DNA from 3 places in the Salinibacterium sp. SWN1162 genome. Region 3 is predicted to be linked to each of the others. Evidence: riboswitches for the same ligand, from Rfam matches in the RefSeq annotation. Region 3 holds a riboswitch; each other region holds the start of a gene.
The links. Region 3 has a riboswitch for thiamine pyrophosphate ahead of I6E58_RS12295 (MFS transporter). Riboswitches for the same ligand answer to the same signal wherever they lie in the genome.
Positions count from the first base shown of each region.

Region 1: linked by a shared signal. The riboswitch ahead of I6E58_RS06490 (ECF transporter S component) and the one ahead of I6E58_RS12295 (MFS transporter) in region 3 are both predicted to bind thiamine pyrophosphate.
Region 2: linked by a shared signal. The riboswitch ahead of thiM (hydroxyethylthiazole kinase) and the one ahead of I6E58_RS12295 (MFS transporter) in region 3 are both predicted to bind thiamine pyrophosphate.

Region 1 is NZ_JADYWT010000001.1:1,377,229-1,381,419, forward strand. It holds gene I6E58_RS06475 (VanZ family protein) at 1-195, shown strand, start outside; gene I6E58_RS06480 (DUF3097 domain-containing protein) at 192-1,043, shown strand; gene I6E58_RS06485 (LLM class F420-dependent oxidoreductase) at 1,099-2,025, opposite strand; TPP riboswitch at 2,052-2,160, shown strand; gene I6E58_RS06490 (ECF transporter S component) at 2,194-2,826, shown strand; gene I6E58_RS06495 (ATP-binding cassette domain-containing protein) at 2,835-4,191, shown strand, end outside.
Region 2 is NZ_JADYWT010000001.1:2,032,790-2,036,980, forward strand. It holds gene I6E58_RS09580 (bifunctional hydroxymethylpyrimidine kinase/phosphomethylpyrimidine kinase) at 1-1,065, opposite strand, end outside; gene thiE (thiamine phosphate synthase) at 1,062-1,778, opposite strand; gene thiM (hydroxyethylthiazole kinase) at 1,775-2,584, opposite strand; TPP riboswitch at 2,576-2,667, opposite strand; gene I6E58_RS09595 (DHA2 family efflux MFS transporter permease subunit) at 2,934-4,191, shown strand, end outside.
Region 3 is NZ_JADYWT010000003.1:193,548-197,738, forward strand. It holds gene I6E58_RS12280 (PPOX class F420-dependent oxidoreductase) at 198-587, opposite strand; gene I6E58_RS12285 (CDGSH iron-sulfur domain-containing protein) at 608-814, opposite strand; gene I6E58_RS12290 (iron-containing redox enzyme family protein) at 811-2,007, opposite strand; TPP riboswitch at 2,196-2,305, shown strand; gene I6E58_RS12295 (MFS transporter) at 2,296-3,645, shown strand; gene I6E58_RS12300 (Ppx/GppA phosphatase family protein) at 3,684-4,191, opposite strand, start outside.

The DNA.
Region 1 (4,191 bases), on a different contig from region 3:
TATGCCGCTGTCGTAGACATTCTTCTGGCCAGCATCGGTGCCGGCATCGGAGTCTCAGCTGCCGTGGGTATAGCCCTCTGGCGCGAACACTCGGAACGGCCAGCGACGCGCACTACGCAAGCCACCACCAACCTCGCGACCTCTCGTCGCGCCTCCGCCAGCAACTCGGCGGCACCGCTTAACCTCGATCGGTGACCGACGACCGCTATTCCCACGATGTTCTTGCCGACTTCAGCATTCAGCGCGGCCCGAAGGTTCTTCCGAAGGTCCCGATCGAGAGAGACATGGTCGTCGAAGTCATTGCCGACGGCTACGTCGGTGCACTCGTGCGCTTTACCGACGGACTCATGGAATTGGAAGACCGCAGCGGCCGCTCCCGTGCCTTCCCGCTGGGAAGTGGCTATCTGATCGATGGCGTGCCGGTCGAGCTAACAAAGCCCGCGCCCAAAGTCGGTGCGACCGCTACTCGCAAGACCGCGTCGGGCTCTTTCGCCGCGCCAGAGCAGCGCGCCCGCACCGCGCTTGCGAGCCGTATTTATGTGGAGGGTCGCCACGATGCCGAACTCGTCGAAAAGGTGTGGGGCGATGACCTGCGAGCCGAGGGAGTCGTTGTTGAGTTCCTGGGGGGCATCGACGATCTCGAGAAGATTGTCGCGGACTTTGCGCCCAACTCCGAACGCAAGCTGGGCATCTTGGTTGATCACCTTGTGCCGGGCTCAAAAGAGAGTCGCATTGCCGAGGCTGTGGGCCGCGGCAAGTACGGCAAGTATGCGCTGATCGTCGGGCATCCGTTTGTGGATGTCTGGCAGGCGGTCAAGCCTCAGAGCCTCGGAATCGCCGCCTGGCCCACCGTTCCCCGCACGATTGAGTGGAAGCACGGCATCTGCGAGGCGTTCGGCTGGCCTCATGACGATCAAGCGGATATCGCGCGCGCCTGGCAGTTCATCCTGTCGAAGGTGAAGAACTTTGGCGATCTCGAACCTGAACTGTTGGGCCGCGTTGAGCACTTGATCGACTTCGTGACGGTCGACCAAGAATCGTAGCTCGCTAGCTAGCTAGCTAGCTAGCGAGCGCAACGCTTCGCAGATGTGCCGTCGCTCAGTCGAGCTGGGGGAGCACTTCGCGCGCGAGAAAGTCGAGCTGGTCGAGGTCGTGAAAGTCCATGATCTGAAAGTAGACCCGGGTAAAACCGAGGGCTTTTAGCTCGGAGATCTTGTCGACGACTTCGCTTGCGGTCCCCGCGAAGCCCCCGAGGCGCAACGCGTCCGGGGTGCTGTTGGCTGCGGTCGCGCGAGCGTCGATTTGAGCGTCAGTGGCTCCGACTGCGGTCGTTCCTGCTATCGAGAGCACGAGGGTCGATGGGTCGCGTTCGAAGTGCTCGCACGCGGCATGCACGCGGTCGATGCGTTCCTTGAGCGGTGCGATGGTGGCGAAGCCAGCGTTGTATTCGGCGGCGAACTTAGCCGTGAGCGCTGGCGTACGGCTCGGGCCGCTGCCGCCGATAATGATCGGTAGCGGGTCTTGCGTGGGCTTCGGCAGCGCGGGGGAGTTGCTCAACTGGTAGTGCTTGCCCTCATACGAGAAAGTCTTTCCGGGGTCAGTGCCCCAGATGCCCGTGATCACGTCGAGCTGTTCTTCGAGCATCCCGAACCGCTTTGCCGGAAAGGGGATGCCGTAGGCGGCGTGTTCGCGCTCGAACCACCCCGTGCCCAAACCGAGTTCAATGCGCCCGCCCGACATGTCGTCGACCTGAGCGACCTGAATCGCCAGGATTCCCGGATGCCGGAAGGTCGCCGACGAGACGAGCGTACCGAGGCGAATAGTCGAGGTCTCCCGCGCGAGACCGGCGAGCGTGGTCCAGGAGTCTGTCGGTCCAGGCATGCCGCCGTTGCGGTCATCCATCGTCAAATAGTGGTCAGAGCGAAAGTAGCCCGTGAAGCCGAGCTGCTCTGCCGCTTGCGCGAGCAGAAGCTGGTCGGTGTAGCTGGCGCCGTTCTGAGGCTCTGTGAAGATGCGGAAGTCCATGCCCCGAGCCTATTGATGATTAGACTGGGTGGCGAACACGGGAGTCCGGTGAGCCGGGCTGAGAGGGAGCTTCTCCAAGCTTCGACCGTCGAACCTGATCTGGATCATGCCAGCGCAGGGAGCAGACACTCTTGAAACCCGTGCCATTCACTAGTGAAAGGCACGAAAGTGACCACAACAGCACCATCTTCACCCTCGTCCACCACCTCGACGCTGGGATCGCGCTTTCAGTGGCGCGTCATCGACATCGTCGTGGCCAGCGTCATCGGCGTCGCGAGCGGCTTGATTTTCGTCGTCTGGAACGTGGCGTCAACGCCGGCACTGGCACCGTTTTCGGCGCTGCTCCCGGGACTCCAAGCGATCGGCGGAGGCTTCTGGCTGTTCGCCGGTGTTCTCACCGCGCTCGTTATTCGTAAGCCGGGCGCCGCAATCTATGGTGAAGTCGTCGCAGCCTCGGTCTCGGCCCTCATCGGCAATCAGTGGGGCATCCTCACCCTCGTCAGCGGTATTACCCAAGGAGTGGGCGCCGAGATCGTGTTCGCTGCGTTCCTCTACGCAAACTGGCGGGTCAGCGGCGCCATTCTGGCCGGCGCCGGAGCAGGACTCGCCATGGTCATCACCGACTTGCTGCTCTGGTACCCGGGCTCAGCACTGCCCTTCATTGTCATTTACGCGATCGCTGGCGTCGTCGGCGGAATGCTCATCGCCGGATTACTCTCGTGGCTCGCCACGCGTGGTCTTGCTGCCACCGGCGCGCTCAACCGTTTCGGTGCCGGTCGCGAGATTGCGAAGCGGGTCTGACCCCCACAGTGCCTGCTGGCGTCACCGTCGAAGGATGGGGGTGGCGCCACTCCAGCAGGCTCGCGTGGGCGGTGCGCGGGCTCGACCTGCGCATTGAACCGGGCGAACGTGTACTTCTCCTCGGCGAATCCGGGGCAGGAAAATCGACCTTTCTCCATGCCCTTGCCGGGATAGTCGGTGACGACGAAGGTGAGTCAGAAGGCTCACTTCTTGTCGATGGCGAGCATCCGGCATCCGTTCGTGGCCGCACGGGGCTCGTGATTCAAGACCCAGATAGTCAAGTGATTCTGGAACGCGTTGGTGACGACGTTGCTTTCGGTTGCGAAAACCTCGGGGTGCCGCGCGACGAAATTTGGCAGCGAGTGCGCCATAGTCTCGATCAGGTCGGCCTCGACGTCGCTCTCGATCGCTCGACGGGCGCGCTCTCGGGCGGGCAAAAGCAGCGTCTAGCGCTCGCCGGAGTACTCGCGATGCAGCCGGGGCTCATCGTTCTCGACGAGCCAACCGCCAATCTCGACCCCGTTGGTGTTACCGAGGTTCGGGATGCAGTCATCCGGGTCGCCGAAGCGACCGGCGCCACGATCGTCGTGGTCGAGCATCGCGTGTCGGTGTGGAGCGAAGTTGTCGATCGCGTCGTTGTGCTCGCAGCCGGCGGGGGAGTCATCGCCGACGGGCGACCTTCGGAGGTGCTCTCGCGCCAAGGGCAGCAGCTTGCTGCTCGCGGGGTCTGGATTCCGGAGTTCCCGCCGCCGCGCCCCCAGCGCACCGCTCGCGGTGAGCAGCACACCGTTCTTACGGCGCAAAGCTTGGCATTCGGGCGCGCGAAGAAAGCACTCGGAATACCCTTCGACCGCGAGATCCTGAGCAGCCACGCGCTCGCCATTACCGGTGCCAACGGCGCCGGAAAGTCCACGCTCGCACTCACCCTTGGCGGGCTACTAGCACCGGTAGACGGTGCCGTGGTCGCGAGCCCCGCACTCGCAAACGGGGCGGGCCCGCATCCGATCAGATGGAAGTCGCGTCAACTGCTCACTCGAATCGGTACCGTTTTTCAAGACCCGGAGCACCAGTTTTTGACGAGCACGGTGCGCGCAGAGCTCGAAGTGGGTCCGCGGGCGCTGAAGCTTTCGACAGCGGAAATGAATGCTCGGGTCGATGAGCTACTCACGCGGCTCCGTCTCGAGCAGCTGGCCGAAGCCAACCCGTTCACGCTCTCGGGGGGCGAGAAACGTCGCCTCAGTGTCGCTACCGCCCTGGCTACGCGCCCGCATGTTCTGGTACTCGACGAACCCACGTTCGGCCAAGATTCGCGTACGTGGAGCGAACTGCTCGCACTGCTGGCTCGGCTCGTGGATGACGGCAGCA
Region 2 (4,191 bases), on a different contig from region 3:
CTGAGCCAGGTACCAGACGAAGTCGCCCCGCTCGAGGGAACCATCGCCCAGCGCCCGCACAAAGTCACCGTTGTCGATCTGAGCGCGGATGTCCGCAATCTCGGCCCACCAGTGCTCCCGCACCTCTGCCGCCGTTGGCGCCGTCTCTACGCCCCCGCGAGCCCACAGCCCCGCAAAGTGGCTGATGGGCCCATGCCCGTCGCCTACCTGCAGAGCTGCACCGGCACGGATGCTCTCGCTCAACCACCGCTTCGACTCCCCCACCGCGGCAGGCCAATCGCCGGTCGCCGCAATGCGCGTCGCCAGCGCACTTGACAGCGAACAGCCCGTTCCGTGCGTGTTCGTGGTCTCTAGACGGATGCCGACAAACTCTGTCACGACCGGCGCGTTCCCGAAACGAGCATCCACGAGCGCATCCGGAGCCTCAGCCCCACTCAAGTGGCCGCCCTTGGCGAGCACGCGCACCCCGTAGGAGGCAGAGACTCGCGCCGCCTGCGCCAGCACCTCGTCCCACGTCTCGGCGGCAGGCTCTCCCGCAATAATCGCGAGCTCAGGGATGTTCGGTGTCACCAGATCGCTGACCCGCACCAGTTCACGCAGCGCCAGCTCGGCTTCCGTATTCAGCAGGCGATCTCCACTGGTCGCAACCATCACCGGGTCAAGCACAACGAGCGGTGGCTTGACTCGCGCCAGCCATTCCTGCACGACAGCAACGACCTCCGGAGTGCCAAGCATCCCAATCTTCACTGCATCGATCGCTATGTCGTCGCTGACGGCATCCAACTGTTTCTTCAAAAACGAGGCCGGCGGCACATGCACGCCACTCACGCCCTGCGTGTTCTGGGCCGTCAGCGCCGTGATCGCCGCCATGCCGTAGCCGCCATTGGCCGCAATCGACTTGAGGTCAGCCTGGATGCCAGCCCCACCCGAGGGGTCGCTGCCGGCAATGCTCAGTACCCGCGGTACCCGCACCCCGTTCGTACCCGCGGCCGCAACCGCACTCGCACCCGTCCCAACGCCTGAACTCACACTCACGTTCTCTCCCTTACCCGCAACTTCACTCACGCCGTCTCCCCCGCTCGAACTCCAGCCCACGCTGCGGCGAGCGCCCGTGCCGCTTCTCGCGGGTCGGCAGCACCACAGATAGCGGACACCACCGCAGCACCATCGGCACCAGCGGCGCGCAACAACGGAACATCCGCCAGACCAATCCCGCCAATAGCAACAGTCGGCAGTTTGCTGACTGCGACGAGTTCGGCCATGCGGGCGTGCCCCAGAGCATCCGGAGCATCCTTCTTGGTCGTCGTGGGGTTCAGTGCGCCAATACCGACGTAGTCGACCCCGGCGGAGCGCACCCCGGCTGCGAACAACTGGTCCTCGGTAGAGGCGCTCAACCCGACAATGGCATCCGGCCCGACAAGTGCTCGAACGGATGACACGGGCAAGTCGTTTTGCCCCACATGCACTCCGGCCACTTTGGCACCCATTTCGCGGGCCGCCAGGTACACGTCGACGCGGTCATTGACGAGCACGGGCACCTTGCGCGCCACTGCGGTCGACACCCGCAAGACGATGTCGAGAAATTCGTGGGCGGGAGTGTCCTTCTCGCGAATTTGAACGACAGTGACTCCCCCGGCGACGGCCTCATAGACAAGATCAACCAGGTCATGGCCGGCCGCGCGGGCCTGGGTCGAATCCGTCACGAGATAGGTCGAGAGGTTGAAGCTCTCGCGAAAACCGTTGCCTACCGCTCTCTCGTTCTCTCGCACGCCGCTCACGCGATCACCGCCCGTTCTGCAATGTCGTCTACTGACACTTCGCTCAGTGCGTCCAGCAGAGCCACAGCGAAGCTTCCCGGCAGCGCCGAACGTTCCGCCGCGAGATCAGCCGCTACCGTGTACACGCTCGTCGCCGCTACTGCCGCGGTCAACGCATCCGGAGTCACCGCAGCAAACGCCGCCATGATCGCTCCCAGCGCACAGCCACCACCCGTGACCTTTGTCAGCACCGGATGCCCGTTTGTGAGTCTCACGACACTCACGCCATCGGTCACGAGGTCAGTCGCTCCCGATACTGCGACGGCGCCGCCCGTCACGCGAGCGAGCATCTGAGCAGCAGTGAGTGCGGAATCCACACTGCTCGTGCTGTCGACACCACGGCCACCAGCGCCTAGTTCGGCAAGCGCCAGAATCTCTGAAGCATTGCCCCGCACAATCGACGGCCCGAGATCACGCAGGCGATACGCCAAAGGAGTCCGCACGGGCAGAGCACCAATAGCCACGGGGTCGAGCACCCATGGCGTTCCCGCAGCGTTGGCGGCCGGTGCTGCCTCCAGCGCCGCAGCGCGCTGCTCTTCACGGCAGGTGCCGAGATTGATGAGCACTCCGGATGCCACCCCCGCGAACATGCCCGCTTCCTCCGGAATATCCACCATGGCCGGAGCCGCACCCACGGCCAGCAGAGCGTTAGCGGTGAAGCCCACCACCACGCTATTGGTGATGCACTGCACGAGCGGCGACGTCGATCTCACCGCCTCGAGCGCGTCTTGAGTGGCGGTCAAAAAGTTTGGTGGCGTACGCGACATGCACGACATCCCTTCGCTAGTTCTAACTAGATCAGGTTCGACGGGTGTGTTCTCAGCCCCGCAGGGCACCCCGTGTCACAAGTTGTGCCTCCAACATAGCGCTTCCCGCAGCTGCTCGGGCAGAGGTATTGCGCCCGACCGTCGTGGACCACTTCTCGCTCGACAGGGCCTGCTCATGCCCCACTTCTGCCCCACCGCGAGCCGGTTTGCCGCCGACTCCACGCAATCGGGATTATTTTGCTGTCGGATGTCGTTGCACTGAGCGAGAATAAAGAAGACGACTGATTTGTGCGCCCTGTCGACCGCGGCTGCTGCTTCGTCCTACCGCTTGAGACACGACAGGATTTTCATGACCAGCACCACGCCGATCACCGGCAGCATTCCCCTCGCCCCACCCGGTGCGAGCTCCTTGTCCAGCTCTGCGGCGGGCGCCGTCGACAACAGCGGTCGCAACCGTCTCGTCATCGCGCTCATGCTCGCGGCAACCTTCGTGGTGTTCCTCAACGAGACGTCGCTCGTCGTTGCCATCCCCCGCATCATGGAAGACCTCAAGATCGAGCCCAGCACCGCTCAGTGGTTGTCAACGTCGTTCATGCTTACGATGGCGGTAGTGATTCCGATTACCGGATTCCTTATCCAACGCTTCACGACCCGCAGCATCTTCATCGCTGCCATGACGCTCTTCACCGCGGGCACGCTTCTGGGCGCGATCGCCCCCACCTTCGCGATCCTCATCGTCGGTCGCGTCGTTCAAGCCTCGGGTACCGCCATCATGCTGCCGCTTCTCATGACCACCGTCATGACTCTCGTCCCCCCGGCTACCCGCGGTAAGACGATGGGCAACGTCTCGATCGTCATGTCGATGGCTCCCGCCGTCGGCCCGACCGTCGCCGGTCTTGTCCTGGCTGTCTTTGACTGGCGCTGGGTTTTCATCGTCATGATCCCCATCTCGGTCACCGCGCTCATCCTCGGCATCACCAAGGTGCGCAACGTTACGGATCCTCGCAAGGTGTCGATCGATGTACTCTCGGTCATCCTTTCTGCGATTGCCTTTGCGGGACTCATTTACGGCCTCTCGAGCCTCGGCGAATCAGCGAGCGGTGAGGTGCTCGTCGCCCCCGCCATCCCCATCGTTGCTGGCGCCATCAGCCTTGCGCTGTTCATCATGCGCCAGCTGAAGCTGCAGAAAACCGATAGCGCGCTTCTCGACCTGCGCACCTTCGCCGCCTCCGGCTTCGCCGTCTCCATCGGCCTCATGATGGTCATGATGGCGGCGCTCTTTGGCACCATCATCCTGCTCCCCATGTTTACGCAGGACGTTCTCGGTCTCGAGCCCATCCAGAGTGGACTGCTCGTACTTCCCGGCAGCCTCATGATGGGTCTTCTCGGACCGGTCGTCGGTCGCCTCTACGACAAGGTTGGCCCGCGCCCGCTCATGATCCCCGGTGCCATCGTCGTGAGCGCCGCCCTCTGGAGCTTCACGATGCTGTCGGAGAACAGCTCACCGTTCATGGTCGTCGCCATTCACGTTCCCATGAGCATCGGCCTCGCCTTCATGTTCACGCCGCTATTCACGTCGGCCCTCGGCAGCCTCAAGCCGCACCTGT
Region 3 (4,191 bases):
CGTCAATGAAACGGGTGTGCACAGGAATTTCTCACTTTTGCGGCGAAAAACTGAGGCAACCCACAAAAACACGCTCGAAATCAGACGAATGAGCAAGAAAGAGTTACGAAGTTTTCCGCCATTCGCGAGCGCCTAAGGCGCCGCTTGTTCCCGTGCGCGCAACCTCCCGCCAGCGCAGTGCGCCGGTATCAGCGATCCTAGAGACGGATTTCGACCGCCACGGATTGCCCTGCAGTGCCACGAACTTTTTGTGCGAGACGAATGGCCGCGTACTTGGCACCGTACTTTTTCTTCAGAGCGGCATCCATGGCATCCAACGTCGCTTCGTCATCGCGAATGGCGGCCGTCGCTTGCACCGCAATTGCACCCTCAGAAACATTGCCGCGCATGTCGCACGGAGTGATCTCCACTCGCGAGGTGTGGCGGATGCGTTTTACTTTGCCCGACGAGGGCGCCGTCGTCACCAGCAATCGATCGCCGACGCCCACCGCCCAGACCGGAGTCGACACCGGCTCCCCCGACTTGCGGAACGTGGTGACCAAAACGTAAGTCTCGGCGGCGAGCGTGGAAAAGTTAGCGGCGGTCATGACTCCATTATCCCGCGGCGCTAAGCCTTGAAATTGATGAGCTTGTGGGTGCCATCGCAGAACGGTTTGATCGCCGATACGCCACACCGACAGAGGGCGACCGTATTGCGGACCTGCTCGATAGGTTCGCCATCGGCCGAGCGAAGGTCGATCTCCCCACGCACTAGAAGCGGACCGTTCGTGCACGCCGTGATTTCGACGTCGTCTGTCTTGCCTGAAGCCGTCATCGGCCTGCCCCCACCTCAGCGCCCGCCGAACTCTCCTCGCCTTCGTCGCGGCCGGCCAGCACCGCCTCGAAGGGGAACGGCTTACGCAGGGACGATTTCTCGGCCTCCCACGATTCGAGGATGTGCTCCCCCACCCAATCATCAACGAGCAGGCACGCACGCGCTCCGAAGAAGATCTCGCTAAGCAGCGCAGGTTCGCTTTCGGCAAGCCCACCCGCGAGGTCGCGGGCGGCAATTTGCTCATGCACGGCATCCGCTTCAACGTGCTCGTCGAAGTATTCGGTGACGTTCTCATCGAAACCAAGACGGCGGAAGCCGCGAGCGTAAAGTCCGTTGGGGATCGACGACGTCATTTCGAACGCGGCCAGGTGCCCGGCGATGGCGCCGCGGAGACGACGGTTCATACCGAACAGCGAAATCATGTTGAAGGAGGCGAGCGTGATGGCCGGGACGAAGTTCACGTACGTTCCATAGCGCGAGTCGAGACCAATGCCACGCATCGAGCGCGCGAACAGCTCTGAGTGCATCCGTTCTCGTCGACCATTGCCGTATTCGTCAGCTTGGATCTCGACGAGCGCCGCCTTCGCGCGCCCTGTCAGCCTCGGGATCGCCCACGAGTGTGGGTCAGCCTCCTTCAGTGTGTAGATGGAGCGCTGCACCATGAACTCGACAGCTTGTTCCTGAGTGAGGTTTTTCGCGACGTGGCGCGAGAGGCTTGGCCCAGCATCCGGATCAGGCGCCGTGAGAGCGAAAAGCGCTTGAGCCACGTCTTCGGCGGCGGCGTTAGGAAGTTCGGAAGCGGGAACCAGAGCGCGAAGCTGGGCTTCGAAAGCCCGCTCGAGATCTAGCCGGGCCGCAATGGTATCGACGTGCCACTCCCACTGATCGCCGTTGTCGACGACCCTGCCGTAATACAGACCGTAGAGAAGGTAGAGAGCGAGTTGCACGTCGTCGTCGCGAATAAGGTCGCGCCCGCTCGCGATGGCTGCAGCAACTTCGTCGGCGAGCCCCTCAATGGTGTGTGGTGCCGACGCGCTGGCGAACGCAGGGATCAGCAGCGAACTGATAGGCCCGCGCGGTTCGATTTCTTCGTCATGCCAGTTCTCGCACAGTCGCGTGGCGCTGTTTGCGTCGTGAGCTGCTCCATTGTGGGGAACAGCATCGCGCGCGGGAGAGTTCTCCGTGGGGTGCATTATGACCTCTCCAGTTCATCCGAAGTCTTCGGATCAGGCGCCCAAATTGCCTGATCAGCTTCGTGAGTGAACCAATATTGCCAACAGCGCACACGGTCGTCAACGCAATTGCCGGGCTCCCAAATATTTCTCAGTAAGCTCACTGAGAACGTTCAACTGGGCGGCCTAGTGGCAGATGCTAAGTTGTTGCGTGTCCCCACGGGAGCCCGCTGGCACGGGCTGAGAGGAAGCTGACGCAGCTTCGACCGTTGAACCTACCGGGTAATGCCGGCGAAGGAAGAACGGTCTATGGCTTCATCTCACTCGCACGCTGGTGCGTCGAACATCGCTGTCGCAACCGAGCCACCACTCGGCACTCGACGTGCGGTGCGCGGCGGCATCTTCGGCAACTATGTCGACCAGTTCGACATCTTCTTGCCGGTCATCGCGCTGGCTCCGGCATCCGCCCAGCTCTTTGGCTCGGACAACCTCGTCGGCAACGCGGGGCTGATCTTCGTCGCGACGCTTCTGGGGCGGCCCATCGGTGCCGCGATCTTCGGGTCGATCTCTGACCGCATTGGGCGAACCGCGACCACCAAAGTTGCCCTGCTCGGTGTTGCCCTCACGACGCTGCTGATCGCGCTCGTTCCCGATCACACCGTGCTGGGCGGTGGAACTCTGGCCGCAATTCTGCTGCTGCGGTTTGTCGGCGGCATCTTCCTCGGCGGCGAATACACCTCCGCGATCCCGCTCGCTATGGAATGGTCGCGGCCCGAACGACGGGGACTCGTGAGCGGGCTCATCATGTGGATGTCGCCCTGGGCCAACGCTTCGATCGCGGGCATGGTGTTTGTGCTGCAGAGCGTGCTCGATGCCGCCGCCTATAACCAGTGGGGGTGGCGAACACTCTTCGTTCTGGGCTCACTACTCGCGTTCACGATGCTGTTCTACTACCGTGCGCGCGTCGAGGAATCGCCGCAGTGGCAACGACCGGTGCAACGCGCGAACCCGCTGAAAGAGATTCTGGTGGGTCGCCACCGTCGTGCGCTCTGGCAAGTGTTCATCATGATGAGCGGGCTCTGGTTGCTCACGAACATGGCGATTCCGGTGCTGGCCGGGCAGCTTGGTTCCGGCGCGGGGGCGTTGGGTGCGAGCGGTGCTCTGGATGGCCGAGCACTGTCATTCGCGATGATGATCGGCACCGCGGCATCCGCTCTCACTATGGCAGCGTGCGGGCATCTTTCGACGTTCACCGGGCGGCGGCGTTTCTTTATGGGATTCGGGGTGCTGACCGCTGTGGGCGGGCCGCTCGCCTTTCTTGCAGTGTTTGCGGCCCCCACTCTTGGGCAACTCGTGCTGGGAATCGTGGTGCTGCAAGTCGTAACGGTGTCGGCGTACGGGCCAGTCGGCGCGTACCTCGTCGAGCGGTTCCCCACCGCGGTGCGGGCGAGCGGGTACGGCGTGGGGTACAGCCTGTCGATTGTGATCCCGGCGCTGTATCCCTATTACTTGCCCGCGCTGCAGAGTGTGCTCGGGCAGCAGGGCGCCGTGGCTGCGCTACTCACGCTTGGCGGAGTGCTTATAGCGGTGGGGGCGTTCCTCGGGCCCGAGACGGCGCGGGTTGATCTGGATGCTAGCGAGTCAGTGCCGCTCGCTTAATTAGTGGAGCCGGCTCCGTCTCGCTGGCAACCCCTCAGCTAATCAGTCGCGAGCGAGAGAGCGACGCCGTCGAGGATGTCGTGCTCGCTGGTCGTAACCCACTCGAGCGGGTGGCCTGCTGCAGCCGCGGCATCCGCCACTCGCTGCAGTACGGTAGCCCAGATGACGGCACCCGAGGCGATCACGTCGACGCGACCGGGGTGCATATAGGGCAGCGCTTCGCGTTCGGCGCGGGGCATGAGGGTGAGCGCTTCGCAAGATCGGAGAACCACTGCGAGGGGCAGCCGGCTGCCGCTGATCGCGACGGGGTCGTAGCTGGTGAGGCCGAGGGCATGCGCGGTGATTGTCGTGACGGTGCCGGCGACACCGATGACTTCGGTAGCTTGCGAGAGATCGACCGTCGCCGTGGCGATATCGAGAGCCGCGCTGACGTCGCTCCGGATGTTGGCGAGGTCCGGTTCGGCGGGCGGGTCGGTGGTGATGTTGCGTTCCGCCAGACGCACGCAGCCGACATCCATCGAATATGCCGCTTCGGGGATGTGGCCA